Regions from separate parts of the Xanthomonas sp. NCPPB 2250 genome, predicted to be linked through region 3. Evidence: predicted binding sites of a transcription regulator. Region 3 holds the regulator's gene; each other region holds the start of a gene.
The links. The regulator FliA, encoded in region 3, starts transcription of late flagellar genes. The targets are predictions, from matches to a motif close to TAAAGTTTNNCNNNCNNNGGCCGATAA.
Positions count from the first base shown of each region.

Region 1: a site for FliA is predicted at 6,215-6,241, ahead of AC1PMG_RS06835 (methyl-accepting chemotaxis protein). Genes of this name have one in related genera too.
Region 2: a site for FliA is predicted at 5,211-5,237, ahead of AC1PMG_RS17810 (methyl-accepting chemotaxis protein). Genes of this name have one in related genera too.

Region 1 covers NZ_CM161520.1:1,660,233-1,667,906, reverse strand. The annotation lists gene AC1PMG_RS06845 (hypothetical protein) at 141-623, shown strand; gene AC1PMG_RS06840 (methyl-accepting chemotaxis protein) at 802-3,054, opposite strand; gene AC1PMG_RS06835 (methyl-accepting chemotaxis protein) at 3,795-6,053, opposite strand; gene AC1PMG_RS06830 (pectate lyase family protein) at 6,503-7,567, opposite strand.
Region 2 covers NZ_CM161520.1:4,373,046-4,380,719, reverse strand. The annotation lists gene AC1PMG_RS17835 (DUF4124 domain-containing protein) at 1-397, opposite strand, end outside; gene metF (methylenetetrahydrofolate reductase [NAD(P)H]) at 544-1,386, opposite strand; gene AC1PMG_RS17825 (alpha-amylase family protein) at 1,565-2,935, opposite strand; gene AC1PMG_RS17820 (M14 family metallopeptidase) at 3,270-4,208, shown strand; gene AC1PMG_RS17815 (DUF3228 family protein) at 4,360-4,917, shown strand; gene AC1PMG_RS17810 (methyl-accepting chemotaxis protein) at 5,428-7,674, shown strand, end outside.
Region 3 covers NZ_CM161520.1:2,891,152-2,898,825, reverse strand. The annotation lists gene AC1PMG_RS11375 (chemotaxis protein CheA) at 1-810, opposite strand, end outside; gene AC1PMG_RS11370 (protein phosphatase CheZ) at 815-1,423, opposite strand; gene cheY (chemotaxis response regulator CheY) at 1,424-1,816, opposite strand; gene AC1PMG_RS11360 (RNA polymerase sigma factor FliA) at 1,836-2,585, opposite strand; gene AC1PMG_RS11355 (MinD/ParA family ATP-binding protein) at 2,582-3,466, opposite strand; gene flhF (flagellar biosynthesis GTPase FlhF) at 3,453-5,081, opposite strand; gene flhA (flagellar biosynthesis protein FlhA) at 5,258-7,318, opposite strand; gene flhB (flagellar biosynthesis protein FlhB) at 7,336-7,674, opposite strand, start outside.

The sequences.
Region 1 (7,674 bases), 1.2 Mb from region 3:
CATGCACGCGGAGCCGGGAGGACGGCAGGCGACGACGGACCGGGAGACGGCCCGTTGCGGGCGCTCCGGCCGGAAAGGACCACGGTTGCCGCTCGTCCCATGGCGTACAGGTCCGTACCATCCAGACAAGGAGAGACACCATGATCAAACCGTTGCTGACCCTGACGGTGCTGGCGGCCGCGCTGGCGGCGCCCTGCCTGCAGGCCGCCGAACGCGCACCGCTCAACGCCGCCGATGCCATCCAGGGCATGGGCGAACGCCTGCCCATCGGCAAGAAGAACGTCAGCCTGTCGCCGCTGTTCAAGGTCTACACGTTCGAGAAGGCCGGGCTGCGCTTCGTGCAGATCAACTCGTTGCGGGACGAGGTCATCACCGTGCTCACCGCCACGCCGGGCACCGAGGCACGGCTGCCGATCGGCACCGCCGCCGAGGAGCAGATGATCGCGGTCAACGACGCGAAGAACCAGCCGCTGGGCATGGTCACCGCCGCGGCGAGTTGCCCGTGCAACGCCACCGTGGTCTACCGCGACGCCAACACCACCATCGTGGTGGTCTACGGATCCAACGGCGAGTACATCACCTCGTACGTGATCAAGAGCCCGCAGACCAAGCCGCCGCAATAAGTGCCGACCGCGCTGCGGCCGCACTCGGCGGCCGCAGCGTGACCCGCCGCCGTCGATCGGCGTACGCGGGTGCCCGGATCGGTCCATATCGCCCAGCGGCCGATATCGGCAAACGCATGCGGCCGCTTCCGAGGAAGCGGCCGCACCGAAGGCGGTCCGGCGACCGGACCGCAACGACTCAGAACTCCTGCCAGTCCTTGTCCAGCGCTACCGCCGCCGCGAACGACGGCGCGCGGCGTGCCGGTGCGGCCGCGGCCTGCGGGCGCGGACTGCGCGTCATCGTCTGCGTCGCGTGTCTGCCGCGCGGCAACGGCGCCGGCATCGGCGCCGCAGCCGGCGCGCCGTCCAGCTTGAACAGCGCCACGGCCTGGGTCAGCTCCACCGACTGCTGCTCCATCGAGCGCGCCGCCGCGGTGGCTTCTTCCACCAGCGCCGCGTTCTGCTGCGTGCTTTCGTCCATCTGGGTGACGGTCTGGTTGACCTGCTCGATGCCGGCCGACTGCTCCTGCGAGGCCGCCGAAATCTCACCCATGATGTCGGTGACACGCTGCACCGAGGCCACGATCTCCTGCATGGTGCTGCCGGCCCGGTCGACCAGCGCCGAGCCTTCGGCGACGCGCGTCACCGAATCGTCGATCAGCGTCTTGATCTCCTTGGCGGCATTGGCCGAACGCTGCGCCAGGGTGCGCACTTCGCTGGCAACGACCGCGAACCCGCGGCCCTGCTCGCCCGCACGCGCGGCTTCCACCGCAGCATTGAGCGCCAGGATGTTGGTCTGGAAGGCGATGCCGTCGATGACGCCGATGATGTCGGCGATCTTCTTCGACGAGGCCTCGATGCCACTCATGGTCTCGACCACCTGCCCGACCACCGCACCGCCCTGCGAGGCGACCGACGCCGCGCCGCTGGCGAGTTGGTTGGCCTGGCGCGCATGCTCGGCGTTCTGCTTGACCGTGGAGGTCAGTTCCTCCATCGACGCGGCGGTTTCTTCCAGGCTGGCGGCCTGCTGCTCGGTGCGGCGCGACAGGTCGTCGTTGCCGGTGGCGATTTCGCTGGCGGCGGCATTGATGCTGACCGCGGCGGTCTGGATGCGGCCGACGATGCCGGTCAGCTGGTCGGCGGTGGCGTTGGCATCGTCGCGCATCCGCGCGAACACGCCGTGGAAGTCGCCATGCATGCGCGCGGTGAGGTCGCCGGCGGCGATGGCCTGCAGCAGCGCCGACAGCTTGCCGAGGTTGCGGTCGCTGACCTCCATCATCGCGTTGAGGTCCTGCACCATCAGCCGGAAGTCGTGCTGGAAACTGGCCGCATCGCCGCGGGCACTGAAGTCGCCGGCCGCGGCTGCTGCGGCCAGACGCTTGATCTCGGTGTTGATCGCCAGCAGGCTGGCCTTGGCCGCATCCATCGATTCGTGCAGCACCGCACGGCTGCCGGGCAGCCGGCGCGCGTCGCGGCGCAGGTCGCCGTTGGCGTACTCGTTGAGCACGCCGATGGCATCGACGATGGCGTCCAGATGCTCGAACATCATGGTGTTGATGCCCTTGCTCAGCTCGCCGTAGACGCCGGGGAAGTCATGCGGCATGCGATGGCTGATGTCCTTGTCGGCGTGCAGCTCGATCATCAGCACGGTCTCGCGGGAGAAGCGTTGCAGCTGGGTCTGCATGCGGCCCATCGCCAGCAGCAGGCGGCCGGGCTCGTCGCGCGCGTCGGTGGCCACGTCGTTGTCCAGGCGGCCGTCGGCGATGGCCTCGGCGGCGCGGGTGGCGCGGGCCAGCGGCACGGTGAGACTGCGGGTGATCATCCAGGCCAGCAGGCTGCTGACCAGCACCACCGCCAGGCCGCCGGCGATGAGCATGGCGCGCCCGCGCGCCATCGCGGCCGTCGCTTCCGCATAGGCCTCATTGCTGCGGGTGGCCTGCAGATCGGCATAGCGGGCGATGGCGTCCTGCCATTTCTGCGTCAGCGGCGCGGACTCCCGCATCAGCAGGGCCAGGGCCTCGTCCGGCTTGTCGTGCATGCCCAGATCCATCACCCGGTTGTTGACGTCCACGGTCATCTGCCGCGCGCGATCGACTTCCTCCAGCACGGCCTGGCTCTGCGCACCGCTGGGGATGGCGCCCGCCCGCTTGCGCGCCTCCTGGTAGCGTGCGCGCTGCTCGGCGACGATCTTGGCGAAGCGGATGTTGTCTTCCTGGGACGTCGGCAACACGATGTTGCGGACATTGATGGCCACGACCGAACTGGCGTTGAGCATGTCGCTGGACGCGCGGATGGCGGCGATGTTGCGGTTGACGATGCCGTCCAGTCGCTCGCGCGCCTGGAACAGGGTCAGCAGCCCGGCGACGACCAGCGCCGAGGACAGCAGGATGAGGATGCCGAACGCGGTGGCGAGCCGGGCACCGACGTTGTAGCGCTGAAGGAATGCAATCATGGAATGGCCTTTGGGGGAATGAGAGGGGCGATGGAACGCCCCGGACCACGCACGCCGACCAGCCGCCGTTGTGCGCGCCCGCATCGAAGCAAGATGAATGAGCCGTGAAAAAGCGTTTTGAATCAGACGCTTGATGACGCATCCCGCTCGATGTGCGGGCGATGTAACGGCGCCCTGCGCGGGGACTTGAGAGGCAATTGCACGGAATTTATTGAACGTCCTCAGGCACATCACAGGGATGTGCAGAGCCGATTCACACGGCGTCCGGATCGGCGTTTTTGCGTGAAGAGCACGTGCACGCCGTGTTGCAACGGCCGGCACGGCGCTTGCTTGCGACGCGAGGTCGCAGCGAGGAAAAATTTTCTGGTTGGCCGCACAGCGGCCACCTCGATACCCGTGCGACGACCAGGAATGTGATCGCAGTCACTTCGCGGCGTCAGCCAGGAACCCGCGGCCGGGCTACTGCGGCAGCGATGCCTTCGTACAAGGGACGCGTCGCATCACGCGCACGGCGTCTGCCGCACGGCGGCGGCGGCACGTGACGACTTGCTGGATGCTCACGCGGGCAACACACGCGTCGGTCAGAAACAGCGTGCCGCGCCAAGGCAGGCACGGCATCGCGACCGCAGTGGAACGTCCTCGGATCGGCGGAACGCGGCACCGGCAGCGGCAAGGCCGCCGGCACGCGACAGGCGAGCGACGCGCATTGCGCCGCTCGCCGATGACAGACGCCGTACGGCTCAGAACTCCTGCCAATCCTTGTCCAGCGCCGTCGCCGCCGCCGGCTGCGCCGCACGCCGCGAAGGTGCGGCCTTGGCCGCTGCCGGACGGACGCTGCGCTTGCCCGCGGGCGTTGCCGTGGCCTGGTGCCGCGGCGCCTGCGCTACCGGCGTGGCCGCCGATGCGTCCAGCTTGAACAGCGCCACCGCCTGGCTCAGTTCCACCGCCTGCTGTTCCATCGAGCGCGCTGCCGCACTGGCCTCTTCCACCAATGCCGCGTTCTGCTGGGTGCTCTCGTCCATCTGCGTCACGGTCTGGTTGACCTGTTCGATGCCGGCCGACTGCTCCTGCGAGGCCGCGGAGATTTCCCCCATGATGTCGGTGACACGCTGCACCGAGGTCACGATCTCGGTCATGGTCTTGCCGGCCTGGTCGACCAGGACCGAGCCTTCGGCGACGCGGCTCACCGAATCGTCGATCAGGCTCTTGATCTCCTTGGCCGCGCTGGCCGAGCGCTGCGCCAGCGTGCGCACCTCGCTGGCGACCACGGCGAAACCGCGGCCCTGGTCGCCGGCACGCGCGGCTTCCACCGCCGCGTTGAGTGCCAGGATGTTGGTCTGGAAGGCGATGCCGTCGATCACCGAGATGATGTCGGCGATGCGCCGCGACGCATCCTCGATGCCGCTCATGGTGGTCACCACCTGGCCGACCACGTCGCCTCCCTGCGAGGCGACCGAGGCCGCACCGGCGGCGAGCTGATTGGCCTGGCGCGCGTGCTCGGCGTTCTGGCGAACGGTGGAGGTCAGTTCTTCCATCGACGCCGCGGTTTCTTCCAGGCTGGCGGCCTGCTGCTCGGTGCGGCGCGACAGATCGTCGTTGCCGGCGGCGATCTCGCTGGCCGCGGCATTGATCGACACCGCCGAGTGCTTGATCCGGCCGACGATGCCGGCCAGTTGCTCGGCGGTGGCATTGGCGTCGTCGCGCATCTGCGCGAACACGCCGCGGAAATCGCCGTGCATGCGCGCGGTCAGATCGCCCGCGGCGATCGCCTGCAGCAGGGTCGACAGCGCCTGCAGGTTGCCGTCGGCGGTGGCCATCAGCTGGTTCAGGCTGTCCACCATCACCCGGAAGTCGTACTGGAAGCGCTCGGCGTCGCCGCGCGCGCTGAAGTCGCCGTCGGCCGCGGACGTCGCCAGCTGCTTGATCTGCCCGTTCATCGCCGACAGGTTGGCCTTGACCTCGTCCATGGTCTGGCTCAGCACCGCTTCCTCGCCGGGCAGGCGATCCATGTCCTGCGACAGGTCGCCGATCGCGTAGCGGCCCATGATCTGCGCCAGGCGCGTCTTCACCGCCAGGTGCGAGGCGACCAGCGCGTTGGTCTCGGCGGCCATGCGTCCGTAGTCGCCGGGGAAGGCCTGCGCTTCGATGCGATGGCTGACCTCGCCGGCATCGTGGCGCTTGGCCATCTCCAGCTGCGCGCCGATCAGGTTGCTGACCTGCTGCTGCATGCCCTGCATCGCAACCAGCAGACGTCCGGTTTCGTCGCGGGCGTCGGTGCGTACGTCGTTGTCGAGCTTGCCGCTGGCGATGGCCTCGGCGACACGCGTGGCGCGGGTCAGCGGCACGGTCAGGCTGCGGGTGATCAGCCAGGCCAGCAGGCCGCTGACCAGCACCACGAGCACGCCACCGGCCACCAGCAGGCTGCGGCCGCGGTCCATCGCGACGTTGGCGCTGGCGTAGGCTTCGGCGCCGCGCGCGCGCTGCCGGTTGGCGTAGGTATTGATCGCGTCCTGCCATTGCTGGGTCGCCGGCCCGGCCTGCGTCATCAGCACCTTCAACGCCTCGTCGGACCTGTTGGCCATGCCCAGATCCAACACCTGCTGGTTGGCGAGGCGGGTCCGTTCGTAGGCGTCGTCGATGGCCTTGCGCATCTGCGCGCCGGTGGCGTCGCTGACCGGCATCGCATAGAGCTTGTCGTGGATCTCGCCGTAGTAGCGGCGCTGCTGGTCGACCGCCTTGGCGAACCGCTCGTTCTCTTCCTGCGTGGTCGGCAGCACGATGTTGCGCAGGTTGACCGCCACCTGTGCGCTGGCGTTACGCATCTCGCCGGTGTAATCGAGGATCTGCATGCGCCGGTTGACGATGGTGTCCATCATCTCGCGCGCCTGTTTCAACGTCAGCAACCCGGCGACGACGAGCGCACAGGAGAGCAGGATGAGGACGCCGAAGGCGGACGCGAGCCGCGTCCCGACGTTGTAGCGTTGCAGGATTCCGATCATGAGGGGCCACCAAGTAAGAAAAGGAGAGCAGCCCGCGCCACGACCTGGATCGCGCAGGACACCCTCGGGCCAACGGCCGGGCGCGATGCGACGGAGAAGAAGGAAACGACACTTCCAGCACCGACCGCATCGGGGGTGTCCCATGCGGGTACTCGTACTAGGTAACGGCGACCCGCCTGGAATCTTGATGCGCAACTGCGCACAGTTTTCTAAATTCCCTCAGCATCGTGACTGTGATGTACACGTTGCATGTCTACATCACGCCACCTTTGCGCACCCGTAAAATCCATGTGAAACAAAGGCTGGAAGGTGCCTTGTCAGCGCTGGCGCACGTCGCCCTTGCCGTCGCAGACGCCGACAGGCGCACACCCAAAATGTCGTAAACGGCATATATCCGCCACCGCCTGGGCGACCCGCCTCCGCGCCGTCGGGCGCGGAGGCGGCGTGCCTTACTCGGCCAGGTTGGTGCCGGCACCGGCGGTGGCGATGACCTTGGCCTTGACCTGCGCGGCAGGGATCGCCGTGTACAGGTAACCCAGCGGCTCGGGATAGGTCTTGGACGAGATCCAGGTGGTGGCGTTGGCGTAGGGCTTGCTGGTGCTCTCCGGCACCGTCCAGGTGATGCCGCTGCCGACGTAGTTGTTGATCAGGTCCCAGTAGCCGATCTCGCTGCTGTCGCGCGAGGTCACCGGGTTCTTGATGTTCTCGAAGTAGTTGGCTTCGATCAGCGCCACCCCGCCCATGCGCACGTTGATGCCGGAGGTGAAGACGTTGTTGAAGTAGTTGTTGTAGATGTGGCTCAACCCGCGCCGCTGCAGCGGCAGGCGCGATTCCACGTTCTCGAAGCGGTTGTGATGGTAGGTGGTGCGCGCGGCGGCATTCTGGGTATCGCTGTCGCTGTAGCCGTTGAGCGCGACCTTCTGGTAGTCGTGGATGTAGTTGTACGACACGGTGACGTGGTTGACGCCCTTCTTCATGTCGATGCCGCCGTCGAAGGACGCATCGCCGGCGCCGGGGCACTTGGTCAGCGAGGCGAAGATGGTGTTGTGGTCCACCCAGATGTTGGACGGCTGGCCGCTGGAATTGCCTTCCAGGGAGATCGAATCGGCGTCCTCGCCGCCCGGCAGCAGGCCGATGGTCATGTTGCGGATGATGACGTTGTGCGCATTGCCGACCACGCGCACGCCGAAGTTGGCAGACGAGCCGTTCGCACCTTTGATGGTGATGTCGCGCTTGTTCTTGATCTGCACGGTCTTGGCCGGCAGCTTCCATTGCGTGCACACGTCGGTGATGCTGGCGTAGTTGAAGCTGCCGGTGTAGTTGAGCACCAGGCCGCCGGAGCCGGCGTAGTTGTCGATCGCCGCCTGCATCGCCTCCATCGTGGCGACGTTGACCGGAATGGCACTGCCGCCACCGGTGGTGTTGGCGCCGTAGCCGACCGGGCCGGCGAAGGCCGGGGCGGCGCCGACGGTCAGCGCGAGCGCCAGGGCGCCCCTGCGGAACTGCTGCTGCATGATGTCTCTCCCATCTGTCGCGATGAGTGCAGGACGCATGACAGTGCATGCATGCGCCGGCACGGGGGCGTGGGGGCCGGCGGCATTCTTGGAATGCGCGCGGCGGC
Region 2 (7,674 bases), 1.5 Mb from region 3:
CCGGCAACACCGGCACGATCGCGACCAGGGGGCGGCGCACGATCGCCTCCAGCCGCTCGAAGATGCGTTGCGCGCCGTCGTCGGAAACGCCGTTCCACCAGTACAGTGCCGATAGCCGATTGACGTCGCGGGCGTCCACGGCGCTGCGGATCTGCTGGACCAGCACGCTCAGCCGGCGCACGCACTGCGGCGGCGCCAGGCCGCGGGCGTTGCCGCCGACGTTGCCGGGCGCCACCGGTGGCGGCAGGCGGTCGGTCGCGCCGACGTCCTCGCAGCGGCGATCGCTGAACACGGTGGTGCCGTCGGGCCCGGTGCAACGGTTCACCCGTTGCGCGGCGGCGGGCGTGGCGAGGCCCCACAGGCACAAGAGCAGCAGCATCGGCGGGAGCAGGCGCATCGCCGCAGGGTAGCCGCAGCCGGCGTGACCGCGGAGCGAATGCCCTACGAGCGGGGATTGGGGATTCGGGATTGGGGATTCGCCAAAGCGAGGCCTCGCGCTGCTGTTGCCATTCCCGAATCCCGAATCCCGAGCGGCCGCGACACTCAGCCGGCGGCGACGTCGCCGCGCAGACGCGCCAGCACGCTGGTGGTCGGCTTGGCCAGGTTGAGCGTATAGAAATGCAGCGCTGGCGCGCCGCCGTCGATCAGGCGTTGGCACAAGGCGGCGACCACGTCGGCGCCGAACTCGCGGATGGCCTCGGCATCGTCGCCGTAGGCTTGCATGCGCTTGCCGATCCAGCGCGGGATTTCCGCGCCGCACTGTTCGGAGAAACGCCGCAGCTGGCTGAAGTTGGAGATCGGCATGATGCCGGGCACGATCGGGATCTGCACGCCGAGCTTGCGGACCGCGTCGACGAAGTGGAAATAGGCGTCGGCGTTGTAGAAGTACTGGGTGATGGCGGCATCGGCGCCGGCATCGACCTTGGCCTTGAAGTGGCGCAGGTCGCTGAGCGCATCGTTGGCCTGCGGATGCGTTTCCGGATACGCGCCCACTTCCAGGTGGAAGGCGTCGCCGTGCTCGGCGCGGATGAAGGCGATCAGGTCGGCGGCATAGCGCAGGTCGCCGGGGTGGCCCATGCCCGACGGCAGGTCGCCGCGCAGTGCGACCAGACGGCGGCAGCCGATGGCGCGGTACAGCTTGAGCAACTCGCGGATCTCCTCGCGGCTGCCGCCCACGCACGACAGATGCGGCGCGGCCTCGAAACGGTGGTGCTGCTTGAGGTGGCGCACGGTCTCGGAGGTGTAGCTGAGGGTCGAGCCGCCGGCGCCGAAGGTGCAGGAAACGTACTCCGGCGCGTAGGCCTTCAGCCGCGCGGCGGTGCGGTCGAGCTGCGCGCGCTGCTCGTCGGTCTTGGGCGGATAGAACTCGAAGCTGATGGCGGTCATGGGCGCAACGCAGCGGGTGGTGTGCCGATTATATCTCTTCATCCGGATGGATATGCAAGAAATGGCCGGGCCGCTGGAGCGGCCCGGCCGGCGTCGCGCCGCCGGCGCGTCACACACATGGCCCGGTCGGCACCAGGCCGACGCGCCCTACGCGGGCGCGCCGACCGGATGTGCACGCTCAGCGCTTCCACATCCGCGCCTGCCGTGGCGGTAGGCTGAAGGTGTAGCTGCCGCTGGAAATACGCACCACGCTGCCGGAGCCCAGCGCATCGGTGTAGTCGACGTTCCAGCGCAACACGCTGCCGTTCATCGGTACCGCGGCGGTGACGGTATTGCCGCACTTGTTGATGCCGACGATACCCAGGTCGCCGCGGCGGAACAGCAGGTAGCAGGCACCGTGCGCCAGCACCTGCATGTCGCGGCCCTGCGCGGCGTTGTGGAAGCCGACCATGCGCTTGAGGTCGTCGCGCTGGTAGGCGTTGACCCAGCGGTTGTCGCCGCTCTCGTTGTTGTCCGAGTACACCATCGGCACGCCGCCGTCGCGGCCGAGCAGGTAGGCGTAGGCCAGGGTCTCGTCGACCGGGTCCATGATCGCGTAACGGAAACCGGCGTTGTTGGGGATGTCGTGGGTGATGGCGAAGGTCACCGCGCGCGCACCGGGCAGCGCCTGGCCGTAGGCGCCCGGATCCACCAGCAGGTCCATGCTGCCGCCGTAGGCGAAGGCGTTGCGTACCGAGTTGAACAGCGGGAAATCGTAGGCGGCGTGCGGGGTGGCCTGCAGGTATGGCGCCAGGAACTGGTCGTAGTCGGAATTGCCGCTGCCGCCGCCGGTGATCACCTCGCCGAACACCAGCACGCCGGAGCGGACCTGCGCATCGAGCACCTTGTTCAGATGATCGAAGGTCATGTGCTTGGCCGCATCGATGCGGAAACCGGTGACGCCCAGCGCCTTCAGCGCCAGCAGGTAGTTGCGCTGCTGCTGCACCACCCAGTCGTTGCCGACCAGATCCGGCAGGCCGGGATCGCTGCCGCCGCCGCAGATGCGGTAGGTGCGCACCTGGTAGGGATCGTTGTAGTTGGTGATGCACTGCGCCGGGCCGAAATCGTTGGCGCTGAGGAAATTCTGCGAGAGATCACCGAACAGTCGCAGCGACGCATAGCGCTGCGGATTGGCAGCGTACTGGCCGAGCACCGCGCTGCCCGGGTAGTTCAGGTCCGAGCGCGTGGCTGCTTCGTTGGCCATGTGGTTGAGCACCACGTCGGCATAGGTTTCCACGCCCACCGCCTTCAGCGCCTGCACCATGCTGGCGAAGGCGTCGGTGTCGCCGAGCGGGTTGTCGATCAGGCGCATGTCCTGCGGCTGGTAGCGGGCCCACCAGGCGTCGCCCTGCGAGCGGTAGGCCGGCGCCACCAGCACCTTGCGGTAGCCGGCGGCGGCGATCTGCGCGGCACGCGCTTCCACGGTGGCGTAGGGCCAGTTGAAGGCATGCAGGATGACGTCGGCCTGGGCGCTGGCGGTGGCCAGGAGCAGCAGCAGGCCGACCAGCAGGCTGCGCCAGCGGTGCAGGTGCAGCAGACGATTTGCAGCGGATGGGACGCGCATCGTTCGATCTCCTCGTTGCGTGGGCGCAGGCAGGGACGCCTGCAGGACAGGGGCATGACGTCGCCGCGGGGCTGGCGTGCGGCGGGAGGATGCTAAGCGCGCATCGCGGCGCAACATGCGCGCGCTACATACGTATTCATGGCGACAGCGCACGAAAGCGGGATCGGCATCCGCTTCCGCGTGGGAGCGCCGTGCGCGCTGCATTCATGGCACATGTCGCATCGCGGCCCATGCGCTTTGCTACAGTCGCCGGCCTCACCTGTCGACGCGGAGCCGCACCATGACCAGCGCAGCCTTCTATCCGATCGGAACCCCCGGCGTGCCCTGGGGCGCCGCCGAGAAGGCGGCCTGGCTGGCGGGTCAGCCGCGCCGGCGCAGCTACCAGGACGAGGTGGTCGCTGTCATCGAAGGCCTGCGCGGGCAATGGGACGTGGTCGCGTACGGGGAACTGGTGTACGCGCAGGAGCGCTATCCGCTGCTGGCCTTGCGCAGCCGCAACTGGGACGACGCCTTGCCGTGCATGCTGGTCACCGGCGGCGTGCATGGCTATGAGACCAGCGGCGTGCACGGCGCGCTGCAGTTCGCGCAGCAGCATGCCGGGGACTACGCCGGCCGCGCCAACGTGCTGGTGGCGCCGTGCGTGAGCCCGTGGGCGTACGAGCGCATCCACCGCTGGAACGCCGATGCGCTGGATCCCAACCGTTCGTTCCGCGCCGACAGCCCGGCGCAGGAATCGGCCGCGCTGCTGCGCCTGGTCGCGCCGCTGCGCGATCAGGTGCGCATGCACATCGACCTGCACGAGACCACCGACAGCGACGAGTCCGAGTTCCGGCCGGCGCTGGCCGCGCGCGATGGCATCGCCTACGCGCCGGGCGGCATTCCCGACGGTTTCTACCTGGTCGGCGACAGCGAGAACCCGCAGCCCGCGTTCCAGCAGGCGGTGCTGGCCGCGGTCGCGCAGGTCACCCATATCGCGCCGGCCGATGCCGCCGGCGAACTCATCGGCACGCCGCTGGCGGCGCCGGGGGTCATCAACTACCCGGTGAAGCGGCTGGGGCTGTGTGCGGGCATCACCGACGCGCGCTACACCACCACCACCGAGGTGTATCCGGACAGCGCCAGCGCGACGCCGGAGCAGTGCAACGCCGCGCAGGTGGCGGCGGTACGCGCGGCGATCGACTACGCGTTGGCGCATCCGTCGTCGCAAGGGGCCGCATGATCGTGTAGGAGCGGCTTCAGCCGCGATGCCTTACCGGTAACGCCCATCGCGGCTGAAGCCGCTCCTACGTAGGACTTCCGAACACCCCGGCGGCGGTGGGCACCGACCCTGCCGCGCGCTACGCTTGTCCGCCCTCGTTCGCCATCACGCCATGTCCATCGTCCTCACGCCGTTTGCCCGCACGCGTCTGTTCCCGCGCGACGGTCGCCGCAATGCGATCCAGGACTGCACGCCCGAACAGTTCGAGCAGCACCTCAACGCGCACACACCGCTGCAGGTGCTGGACGGCTACGCATCGTTCTGCAAGTTGCACGTGCACCGCAACTGGACCTCGACGCGCTGCCTGACCGTGCCGATCACCGACGCCAACCGGCGCCTGCTGCGCTCGGGCTACGAGGCGCGCAGCCGCGAAGAACTGCCGGTCCTGGTGCGCTGGTTCGAAGGGGTCGAGCCGCCGGTGGCCGAGTACCTGCTGCCGATCCTCTACAGCCGCGAACAGCTCGCGCACGAGGGCGCGCCGATCGAGGCGGACTGGGGCGTGGTCGGTTGCCTGTATACCGCCGAGCCGCAGGAAATTCCGATGGCGCCGATCACCATGCTGCGCAATGCGCTGGGCGTCGAGGAGGGCGGCTCGGGCGTGCCGCTGGATCGCGATGCCTATCGGCGCAGCGTGGCGTTCTGGGAGCACAACGCCAACTGGCGGCCCTAAGCGCGGCCAGACGCGGTCCGCGCGCAGCGACCTCGCCGGGCATGCATCGCGGTGGCGTGCGGCGGCTGTGCGTGCGCCGCACGTGACCGCGCGCAGGCGTGATCGCCCCGGACGTGGTCACGCATTCGCGCAGCCGTCTTCACGCATCCCTGCACGTTGCCGCCGCCGGCGTACCGCACTGCATCCGTGCACGTGTTTGTTCACTGGCGCACAAGTGCTGAACAGAACTGCGCGCTGCCGCGCGTTTTCGCCGCGACGCCCTGTCCGTTCATCGGCATGACGCGCAATGACCATCAAGTTTGCGGACGGCGGGACGATAGCGAGAGGGTGGGTCGCCATGCAGCGGCGCCAGGACGCAATGTCCGGCAGCGCATCGTGACCCGGTGGGGAAGGCGCCTCGGGCAGGTCATCGGCAGCGGACACGGCGCACTCGCGCCGCGCACCGTGGCGGGCTGCCGCGTGGGGCGTTCCCCGCGACCGTATTCCCTCCCCCCTGCCAAGGAAGTCGTCATGTCCACTCCGTCGCCGCAGCGCCGTCGCGGCAGCGTCGCCAAACGCCTGATGCTCGGTACCGGCCTGCTCGCGCTGGCCTGCTTCGGCCTGACCGCGCTGATCATCTATTGGCGCAGCAGCGATGCGCTGCTGTCGACCTCGCGCACCAGCATCGAGAACCTGGCGCAAGTGGAGGCGCAGCGCGTCTCGCGCGAAATCGGCGTGGCCTTCGACGCCAGCGACGCGCTGGCCAACAGCTTCCGCGTGCAGCATGCCGCTGGCCTGTCGCGCGCCACCGCCACCGCGGTGCTGCGCAGCCAGCTCGACGCGCATCCGCAGTGGCTGGGCATCAGCACCATGTGGGAGCCGGACGCGTTCGACGGCAACGACAAGGCCTTCGTCGGCACCGAGGGCCACGACGCCACCGGCCGCTACATGACCTGGTGGTCGCGGCAGAACGGCCAACTGGTGCGCGAGGCGCTGCGCGACTACGAGAAGCCCGGCGACGGCGATTGGTACCTGCTGGCGCGCAACACGCTCAAGCCGGTGGTGATCGAGCCCTACTACTACCCGGTGGCCGGCAAGGACACACTGATGACCACGCTGGCCACGCCGATCCTGGAGAACGGCCGTTTCCTGGGCGTGGTCACCGTCGACTTCACCCTCGATACCCTGCAGCAGCGCATCGCCGCGCTGCGGCCGATGGGCGAGGGCCATGCCAGCCTGCTGTCGCCGTTGGGCATGGTGATGGCCAGCCGCGATCCGCAGCAGGTCGGCAAGACCCGCAGCGATGCCTGGTCCAAGGACATGCTGGCGCGCGTGGCCAAGGGCCAGGTGGTGTTCGACCATCGCCGCACCGACGGCGAGGATGCGTTGAACGTGTTCGTGCCGCTGAAGATAGGCGACGCGCCGCAGGCGTTCGCGCTGGGCATCTCGGTGCCGTACGCGCTGGTCATGGCCAAGGCGCGTGCGCTGCTGTGGACCATCGCCGCGGTCGGCCTGCTCTCGGCGTTGTTGCTGAGCGGCGCGCTGTACCTGCTGCTGCGCCGGCAGGTGCTCGACCCGCTGGCCGAGGCCGTGCGCGTGTCTTCGGCGGTCGCCGCCGGGCGCCTGGACAGCCAGGTCCGGCATCGTCGCGACGACGAACTGGGCCAGTTGCTGGACGCGATGGGCAGCATGCAGACGCAGTTGCAGGCGGTGATGCAGGCGCAGGCGGAGATGGCGCAGCGCCACGACGCCGGCGAGATGAGCTACCGGATGGACGCCGAACGTTTCCCTGGCGAGTACGGGCGCATGGTCCATGGCACCAACGCACTGGTGGCCGCGCACGTGGACGTGCAGCGGCGCCTGGTCGAGGTCATGTCGCAGTACGCGATCGGCAACATGCAGGTGGACATGGAACCGCTGCCGGGCGAGAAGGCGGCGATCACCGAGGCGATGCGCACCACCAAGCGCAGCCTGCAGGCGATCAACCAGGCCATCACCGAACTGGCGCAGGCTGCGGCTTCCGGCGACTTCTCCCGGCGCGGCGACGCCGAGCGCTTCCAGTACGACTTCCGCGGCATGGTGGTCGGGCTGAACCGGCTGATGGAACTGACCGAAGGCAACCTCTCGGCCTTGTCGGCGCTGTTGCGTGCCGTGGCCCAGGGCGACCTCACCGCGCGCATGCACGGCGAATTCCACGGCGTATTCGCGCAGATGCGCGACGATGCCAATGCCACGGTAGAACAGCTGACCGGCATCGTCGGCCGCATCCAGCAGGCCACCACCGCGATCAACTCCGCCGCCAGCGAGATCGCCGCCGGCAACGACGACCTGTCGCGTCGCACCGAGCAGCAGGCGGCCAATCTGGAAGAAACCGCGGCCTCGATGGAGGAGCTGACCTCGACGGTGAAGCAGAACGCCGAGCATGCGCACCAGGCCAACCGCCTGGCGCAGGACACCGCGGGCGTGGCCTCGCGTGGCGGCGCGGTGGTCGAGCAGGTGGTGGACACCATGTCCGGCATCGCCGAAGCATCGAAGAAGATGGCCGAGATCATCGGCGTGATCGACGGCATCGCCTTCCAGACCAACATCCTCGCGCTCAACGCCGCGGTGGAGGCGGCGCGCGCCGGCGAGCAGGGCCGCGGTTTCGCGGTGGTGGCCAGCGAGGTGCGCGCGCTGGCGCAGCGCTCGGCGACCGCGGCGCACGAGATCAAGGGCCTGATCGACGCCTCCGTCGGCAAGATCGACGATGGCACGGCGCTGGTCAACGGCGCCGGCGAC
Region 3 (7,674 bases):
CACCGGCTGCATGCGCGTGCGCATCACCGCCGACTGCAGGCGCGCGGTGGCGATGTCCAGGCTGCTGACCGCGCGGTCCAGCTCCTCGTCGCGCAGACGCACGCGCAAGGTCTTGAGGCGGTTGCGCGAGAGCACCAGTTCGCCGATCAGGTTGACGATCGCGTCCAGGCGCTTGGTGTCCACGCGCACGGTGTGTTCGGGCTCGGCGGCCTTGGCCGGGGCGGCCGCGGCCTTGGGCGCGGCGCTGGGCGCGCGCGGCGCCGGCTGCAGCGCCTGCGGCGTGGCCGTCGGCGGCGCATCGCCGTGCAACTGGTCCAGCAGCGCTTCGAATTCGTCGTCGCTGATCAGGTCTCCCGCGGCCGCGGCGGTGGCCGGGACGGCGGCGGGCGCCGGCGCGGCGCTCTTCGCGGGTGCCGGCGCCGGTGCGGCGTCGCCATGCGCGTCGAACTGCGCGATCAGCTCCGGCGGCGCGCGCGGCGGCTCCTGGCCGCTGCCGAAGGCGTCGAGCATCGACTGCAGGTAGTCCAGCGACTGCTGCGCGGCGTCGAAGTGCCGCGCCTGCAGGGTGGCCTGGCCGGCACGGGCCATGCCCAGGGTTTCCTCCGCCGCATGGCACAGCTCGACCATGGCGTTGATCGCCAGGAAGCCGGCGCCGCCCTTGAGCGTGTGGAAGCCGCGGAACACGGCGTTGAGCTGGCCGCTGTCATCGGGCGCCTGCTCCAGCGACACCAACTGCTCGCCGAGCCGGTCCAGGATCTCCTGGGCCTCGATGATGAAGTCGGCAGCGATGTCGTCGGGTACGGCGCTCATGACATTACAGTCCCAGGCCCGAGAGCAGGTCGTCGGCGTCGTTCTGCGACACGCCGTGGCGGTCCAGGCCGGGCAGGGCCGGGCCGGCCAGGCTGCCGTCGGCCTTGCGTTCTTCCTTCGGCGGCAGACCCAGCGCGCCGAAGCCCTCGTGCACGCGGCGCACGATGCCGGCGACGCGGCGGATGATCTGCCCGGTCAGGTCCTGGAAGCTCTGCGCCAGGGCCATTTCGGTGAGGTTGTGGCGGATCTTGTCGAGGATCTCGCCCTGGTTGCCGCTGAGGCCGCCGGCGGCGAGCTGGTCGGCCAGCGCACGGCATTCCTCGGCCAGGTCCAGGGTGCGGTGGCTGGCCTGTTCGGTCATTTCCACCACGTGGTCCAGGCGCGAGCAGGCGTCGTCCAGCTCGCCGGCCTCGCTGGGCACCACCGGCAGTTCGCCGAGCGCCTGCCCCAGATCGCGCGCGAGCCGGCTCAGGCCCTGCATCATCGGCCGCGTGCGCCAGGCGGCGAGGGTGTCGATCTCCCTGCGCCAGCCGGCCTCGTCGCCGTTCTCCAGCGCGTCCAGCGCGCCTTGCAGGCGTTCGATCAGGGCGGTACGTTCGGCGGTGGCTTCCATTTAGGCGGTCGCTCCCAGGCGTTCGAAGATCTTGCCCAGCTTCTCCTGCAGCGTCTGCGCGGTGAACGGCTTGATGATGTAGCCGTTCACGCCGCACTGCGCGGCCTCGATGATCTGCTCGCGCTTGGCCTCGGCGGTCACCATCAGCACCGGCAGGTGCTTGAGCTTGTCGTCGGCGCGGATGTTGCGCAGCAGATCGATGCCGGTCATGCCCGGCATGTTCCAGTCGGTGACCACGAACTCGAACGGCGCCGAGCGCAGCGCGGCCAGGGCGCTGTTGCCGTCTTCGGCCTCGGCGGTGTTGGTGAAGCCCAGATCGCCGAGCAGATTCTTGACGATGCGTCGCATCGTCGAGAAATCGTCCACGATCAAAATCCGCATGTTCTTGTTCACCACTGACTCCTAAGGGTTCCTATTCTTCGTCTTCCAGACCGGCATCGGCGACCTCGAACGCCTTCAGGCGTCCGCGCAACCGTACCGTGGCCTGGCCATGGATCTGACACACGCGCGACTCGCTGACCCCGAGCACCGCGCCGATTTCCTTGAGGTTCAATTCCTGCTCGTAGTACAGCGACAGCACCAACTGCTCGCGTTCGGGCAACTGCGCGATGGCCTTGCCCAGCTCGCGGCCGAATTCGCTGCGCTCGAGCATCTGCTGCGGATTGGGTCCGCCCTTGGCGATGGTATCCAGCTCGCCATGGTCCTCGATGCGCGACTCCAGGCTCAGCACCTGGCCGCGGGCGGCATCTTCCATCAAACGCAGGTATTCGGGAAGCGGCATGTCCATCGCCGCGGCCACTTCGTTGGCGGCGGCGGCGCGGCCGGTGCTCTGTTCGATCTTGCGGATCGCCGAGGCGGCGTCGCGGGCGCGGCGGTGCACCGAGCGCGGCACCCAGTCGCCGCGGCGGATCTCGTCGATCATCGCGCCACGGATGCGGATCGAGGCGTAGGTCTCGAACGAGGCGCCCTGTTCGGCGTCGTAGCTGCGCGAGGCCTCGATCAGGCCGATCATGCCGGCCTGGATCAGGTCGTCGATCTCGACGCTGGCCGGCAGCCGCGCCGCCAGGTGGTGGGCGATGCGCCGGACCAGGTCCGAGTGCTGGGCGATGTAGTCGTTGGCGCTGTTGCGCTGGACGGCGCGGTAGTGGGCGGCGGCGTTCATGCGGCCACCCCGCGCTGGATGATGCGTTCGACGAAGAACTCGACGTTGCCGCGCGGGGCGGTCGGCGCCTGCCAGCGTGCGGTGCGCCGGGCGATCTCGGAGATCGCCTGCGCCGACGGGCTGGACGGGTAGGCCTTGACCACCGGCTGCTGGCGCTGCACCGACAGGCGCAGCCAGTCGTCCTGCGGCACGCAGCCCAGGTAGTTCAGCGACACGTCGCCGAGGAACTTCTCGCAGACCCGGCTGAGCTTGTCGTACAGCAGGCGGCCTTCGTTGAGGTCGCGGACCATGTTGGCGACGATCTGCACCCGGTCCACGCCGCGCTCGCGCGAGAGGACCTTGATCAGGGCGTAGGCGTCGGTGATCGAGGCCGGCTCGTCGCAGACCACCACCACCGCGTCCTGCGCGGCCTGGCAGAAGGTCAGCACGCTGTCGGTGATGCCGGCGGCGGTGTCGACGATCATCACGTCCAGCTCGCGCTGCAGCTCGGAGAACACGTTGACCAGGCCGACGTGCTGGGCCGGCGGCAGCTCGGCCATGTAGCGGCGGCCGGAGGCGGCGGGCACCACCATCAGCCCGTTGGGCATGTCGATCAGCACCTCTTCCAGGGTGCAGCGCCCGGCGACCAGGTCGGCCACGGTGAACTTGGGGGTCAGCCCCAGCAGCACGTCGACGTTGGCCAGGCCCAGGTCGGCGTCTAGCAGCAGGGTGCGCTTGCCCATGTCGGCCAGCGCCATGGACAGGTTGACCGAGATGTTGGTCTTGCCCACGCCGCCCTTGCCGCCGGTCACGGCGATCGTGCGCACCGGACCCAGCGGCTCGCTGCGCGTCGCCGACAGGGGGAAGGCATTGGTCAGATTGACGTAGTCACGCGACGGCATGGGTCTGCTCCGGAGTACAGGGCTTATCGGCAGCGCGCCGCAAATCTTCAAGGCGCAATACCAGGCTGGCGGCGTTGGCGCGGTGCAGGTCGTCCGGCACGCGCTGTCCATCGGTCACCCAGGTGATGGGGAGGCGGTGGTCCACGACCACCGACAAGGCACTGCCGAACCGCCCGGTCTCGTCCAACTTGGTCATGATGACCCCCTGTGGGTCGGCGCCGGCGAACCGGCGCACCACCTCGTCCAGGTCGGAGAAATGGGCGTTGGCGGGGAGTACCAGCAAGGACCGGACCACACGCGAGGCGCGCAGCCAGTGCAGCTGGGCGGCCAGGGCGCGGTCGCGCTGGCCCATGCCGGCGGTGTCGATCAGCACCAGCTTGTAGTCGGCCAGGCGCTCCAGCAGCTGCTGCAGCGCGGCGTCGCTGTCGGCTTCGTGCACGGCGATGCCGAGCTGGCGGCCGTAGCTATGCAGCTGTTCGCGGCCGCCGACGCGGATGGTGTCGGTGGTGACCAGGGCCACGTCGCGGGCGGCATGGCGCTCCAGGAAGCGCGAGGCCAGCTTGGCGATGGTGGTGGTCTTGCCGGCGCCGGTCGGGCCGATCAGGGCGATCACGCCGCCTTCCTCGAGCGGATCCAGCGCGGCGATCGGCAGGCGCTTGGACAACAGGCCCAGCATCAGCCCGCGGCCGCGGTGCAGCTCCAGGTCGGCGGGGATCTGCATGACCACGTCGCGGGTGATGCCGCTGTCGAAGCCGTAGTCGTCCATCAGCTCCAGTGCCTGGGCGCGGACCGGCGAGCCGCGCAGGCGCTCGTCGGTGAGGCGGTTCATCTCGCGCTCGATCATCTGCCGCATCAGCGACAGTTCGTCGCGCAGCTGCGTCAATTGTTCGTCGTTCTGCGGGGCGGGGAAGGTCGGCACCGCCGCCAGCGCCGCGGCCGCCGGGATTCCGGCAGCGGCCGGCGCATCGGCCTTGGCCACGCTCGGCGCGGCCGGGGCCGGGCTCGCCACCGGGGTCAGCGCCACCGCGGGGACGTCGTCGCGCCAGGCCGGCACGGCCTCGGCGGCCGGCGCCGGGGGGGGGGCGGCGAACGGGCTGGGCATGGGCACGCTGATCGGGGCGTTGCGGAACACGTCCTCGGGAATGCTGAACTCGGCGCGGCCCGGTGACGGCGCTGCGGCCTTGGCCGGAGCGGCCGGGCGCGCGGCGGCGGCCGGCGCGGCCGTGGCGGGCATGGCCGAGGCGGCCAGCGCCGCCGGCTGGGTCAGCGGCCGTGCCGGGGAAGCGGCCGGGGCGGCCGGCGCGGCACCGCCGCGGCGCTCGCTGATCGCGGCCATCATCGCCATCGCCGGGCTGGCGGCGGCGTCGCCGCGCGCAGCACGCGGGGCCGCAGCGGCCGGCGCCTGGCTCGCCGCGGCGGCGCGCGGCGCCTCGTCCGGGCGCACCGCATCCAGCGCCCGCTGCACCAGGGCCTCGTCGTAGTTGCTGGCGGCGACGATCTCGATGCCCTCGTCGGTGCGCCGGTTGGACAGGATCACCGCATCCGGCCCGTGCTCGTCGCGCACCATCCGGAAGGCGGTGCGCATGTCGGGGGCGACAAAGCGTTTGATCTTCATGGGTGCGTGCCGGGATTCGGGAATGGGGAGTGGGGATTGGTCGCGGAGGCTGCCATGGCATGGCTGCTGTCCGGTCGCCTTGCTCTGGTTGTGTTCGTTCGTGTCATTGCTGTCTCTCTCCGCGCGCCGGGCCCGCTGTTGCGACGCCCGAATCCCAAATCACCAATCCCCGCCCATCAACTGATCGTGCCCACCAGCTTCAGCCGCTTGTCCTCCGGCACTTCGCTGTAGGACAGGACCGACAGCGCGGGGACGCTGTGGCGGACCAGACGGGCGAGGGCGGCGCGGACCTGCGCCGGCACCAGCACCACCGCCGGTTCGTTGCGCGCCTCCTGCTTGCTCACGCAGTCCGCCAGACTTTGGTGCAAGCGTTCGGCCAGTCCGGGTTCCAGCGCCGCGCCGTTGCCCTGGGTAGAGTCCTGCAAGACGCGTTCCAATTGCGGGGCCAGGGTGAACACCGGCAGTTCCGGGGCCATGCCGGCGATCTCCTGGACGATGAACCGGCCCAGGGCGTTGCGCACGGCGGCGGTGAGCGCGCCGGGTTCCTGACTCTGCGGGGCGTGCTCGACCAGGGCCTCGACGATCTTGCGCAGCTGCCGCACCGGGATCTTCTCGATGAGCAGGTTCTGCAGCACCCGCACCACCACCGACAGCGGCAGCGCCTTGGGGGTGAGGTCCTCGACCAGCTTGGGCGCGCTCTTGGCCAGGGTCGCCAGCAGCTGCTGCACTTCCTCGTGGCCGAGCAGTTCCGGGGCATGCTCGCGGATCAGGTGCGACAGATGCGTGGCGATCACCGTGGCCGGGTCGACCACGGTGTAGCCCATGGTCTCGGCCTGGGCGCGCAGGTGCGGCTGGATCCAGATCGCATCCAGGCCGAACGCCGGGTCCTTGCCGGGAATGCCGTCGATCTTGCCGAGCGCGCCGCCGGGGTCCAGCGCCAGCTCGCGGTCCGGGTGGATGTCGGCGGTGGCCACCGGCACGCCGTGCACCAGCAGGCGGTAGGCGTTGGCCGGCAGTTCCAGGTTGTCGCGGATGTGCACCGGCGGCACCAGGAAGCCGATGTCCTGGGTCAGCTTGCGGCGCACGCCCTTGATCCGCGCCATTAGCTCGCCACCCTGGGTCTTGTCCACCAGCGGGATCAGCCGGTAGCCGACCTCCAGGCCCAGCGGGTCGATCGGGCGCAGTTCGTCCCAGCCCAGTTCGGCATTGGCCTGGGCGGCGGCCGCGGCCTGCGGTGCCGCCTCGGCCGCGGCCGGCGGGGGCAGCAGGCTGCGCTTCCACATCTTCCAGGCCAGCAGGCCCAGGATCAGCGCCAGCGTCAAGAAAGCGACGTTGGGCATGCCCGGGATCAGGCCGACCAGGCCCAGGATCGCCGCGGCCACCGCCAGCGCCTTATGCTGGCCGAACACCTGGCCCATCATCGAGGCGCCCATGTCCTGCGAGCGCGAGGCGCGGGTGACCAGCATCGCCACCGCCGAGGACACCAGCAGCGCCGGCAGCTGCGCGACCAGGCCGTCGCCGATCGACAGCAGGGTGTAGGTGGAGGCGGCCTGCGCCACCGGCATGCCGTGCTGCAGCACGCCGACCGCCATGCCGCCGATCAGGTTGATGAACAGGATCAGGATGCCGGCGATGGCGTCGCCGCGGATGAACTTGCTGGCACCGTCCATCGAGCCGTAGAAGTCCGCTTCCTCGCGCACTTCCTCGCGGCGGGCCTTGGCTTCCTCGCGGGTCAGCAGGCCGGCGTTGAGGTCGGCGTCGATCGCCATCTGCTTGCCGGGCATGGCGTCGAGGATGAAGCGCGCGGTCACTTCCGACACGCGCCCGGCGCCCTTGGTGATGACCACGAAGTTGATGATGGTCAGGATCGCGAACACCACGATGCCGACCGCATAGTTGCCGCCGATCACGAATTCGCCGAAGGCCTCGATCACCTTGCCGGCGGCACCGTGGCCGCCCTGGCCGTTGATCAGGATCACGCGGGTGGAGGCCACGTTCAGCGCCAGGCGCAGCATCGTGGTCATCAGCAGCACGATCGGGAAGATGCTGAACTCCAGCGGCCGCTTCACGTACACCACCGCCAGCAGCACCATCAGCGAGATGGCGATGTTGAAGGTGAACAGGGCGTCCAGCACCGGCGCGGCCAGCGGCACCACCACCATCGCCAGCATCAGCAACACGATCACCGGGGCGCCGAGCCCGTGCTTGATCATGTCCATGACTTTGCGCGTGTTCATCTGCGCGGCAGGCTGACTCATGGCTGGCTCCCCGGGGCGAATTCATCCACTTCCAGCGGCGGCAAAGGCGGCATCGGCCCGCTGCGCCAGGCGCGCAGCGTGTAGACGTACGAGAGGACCTGCGCCACCGCGGAATACAGTCTCACGGGAATTTCCTTGCCGAGTTGGCCTTCCCTATACAAGGCGCGTGCCAAAGGCGGCGCCGAGATCACCGCCACGCGGTGCTGCTCGCCGACCTCGCGGATGCGGAAGGCGATCTCGTCCACGCCCTTGGCCACCACGGTGGGGGCGCGCATGCGCCCGCTCTCGTACTTCAGCGCCACCGCATAGTGGGTGGGGTTGACCACCACCACGTC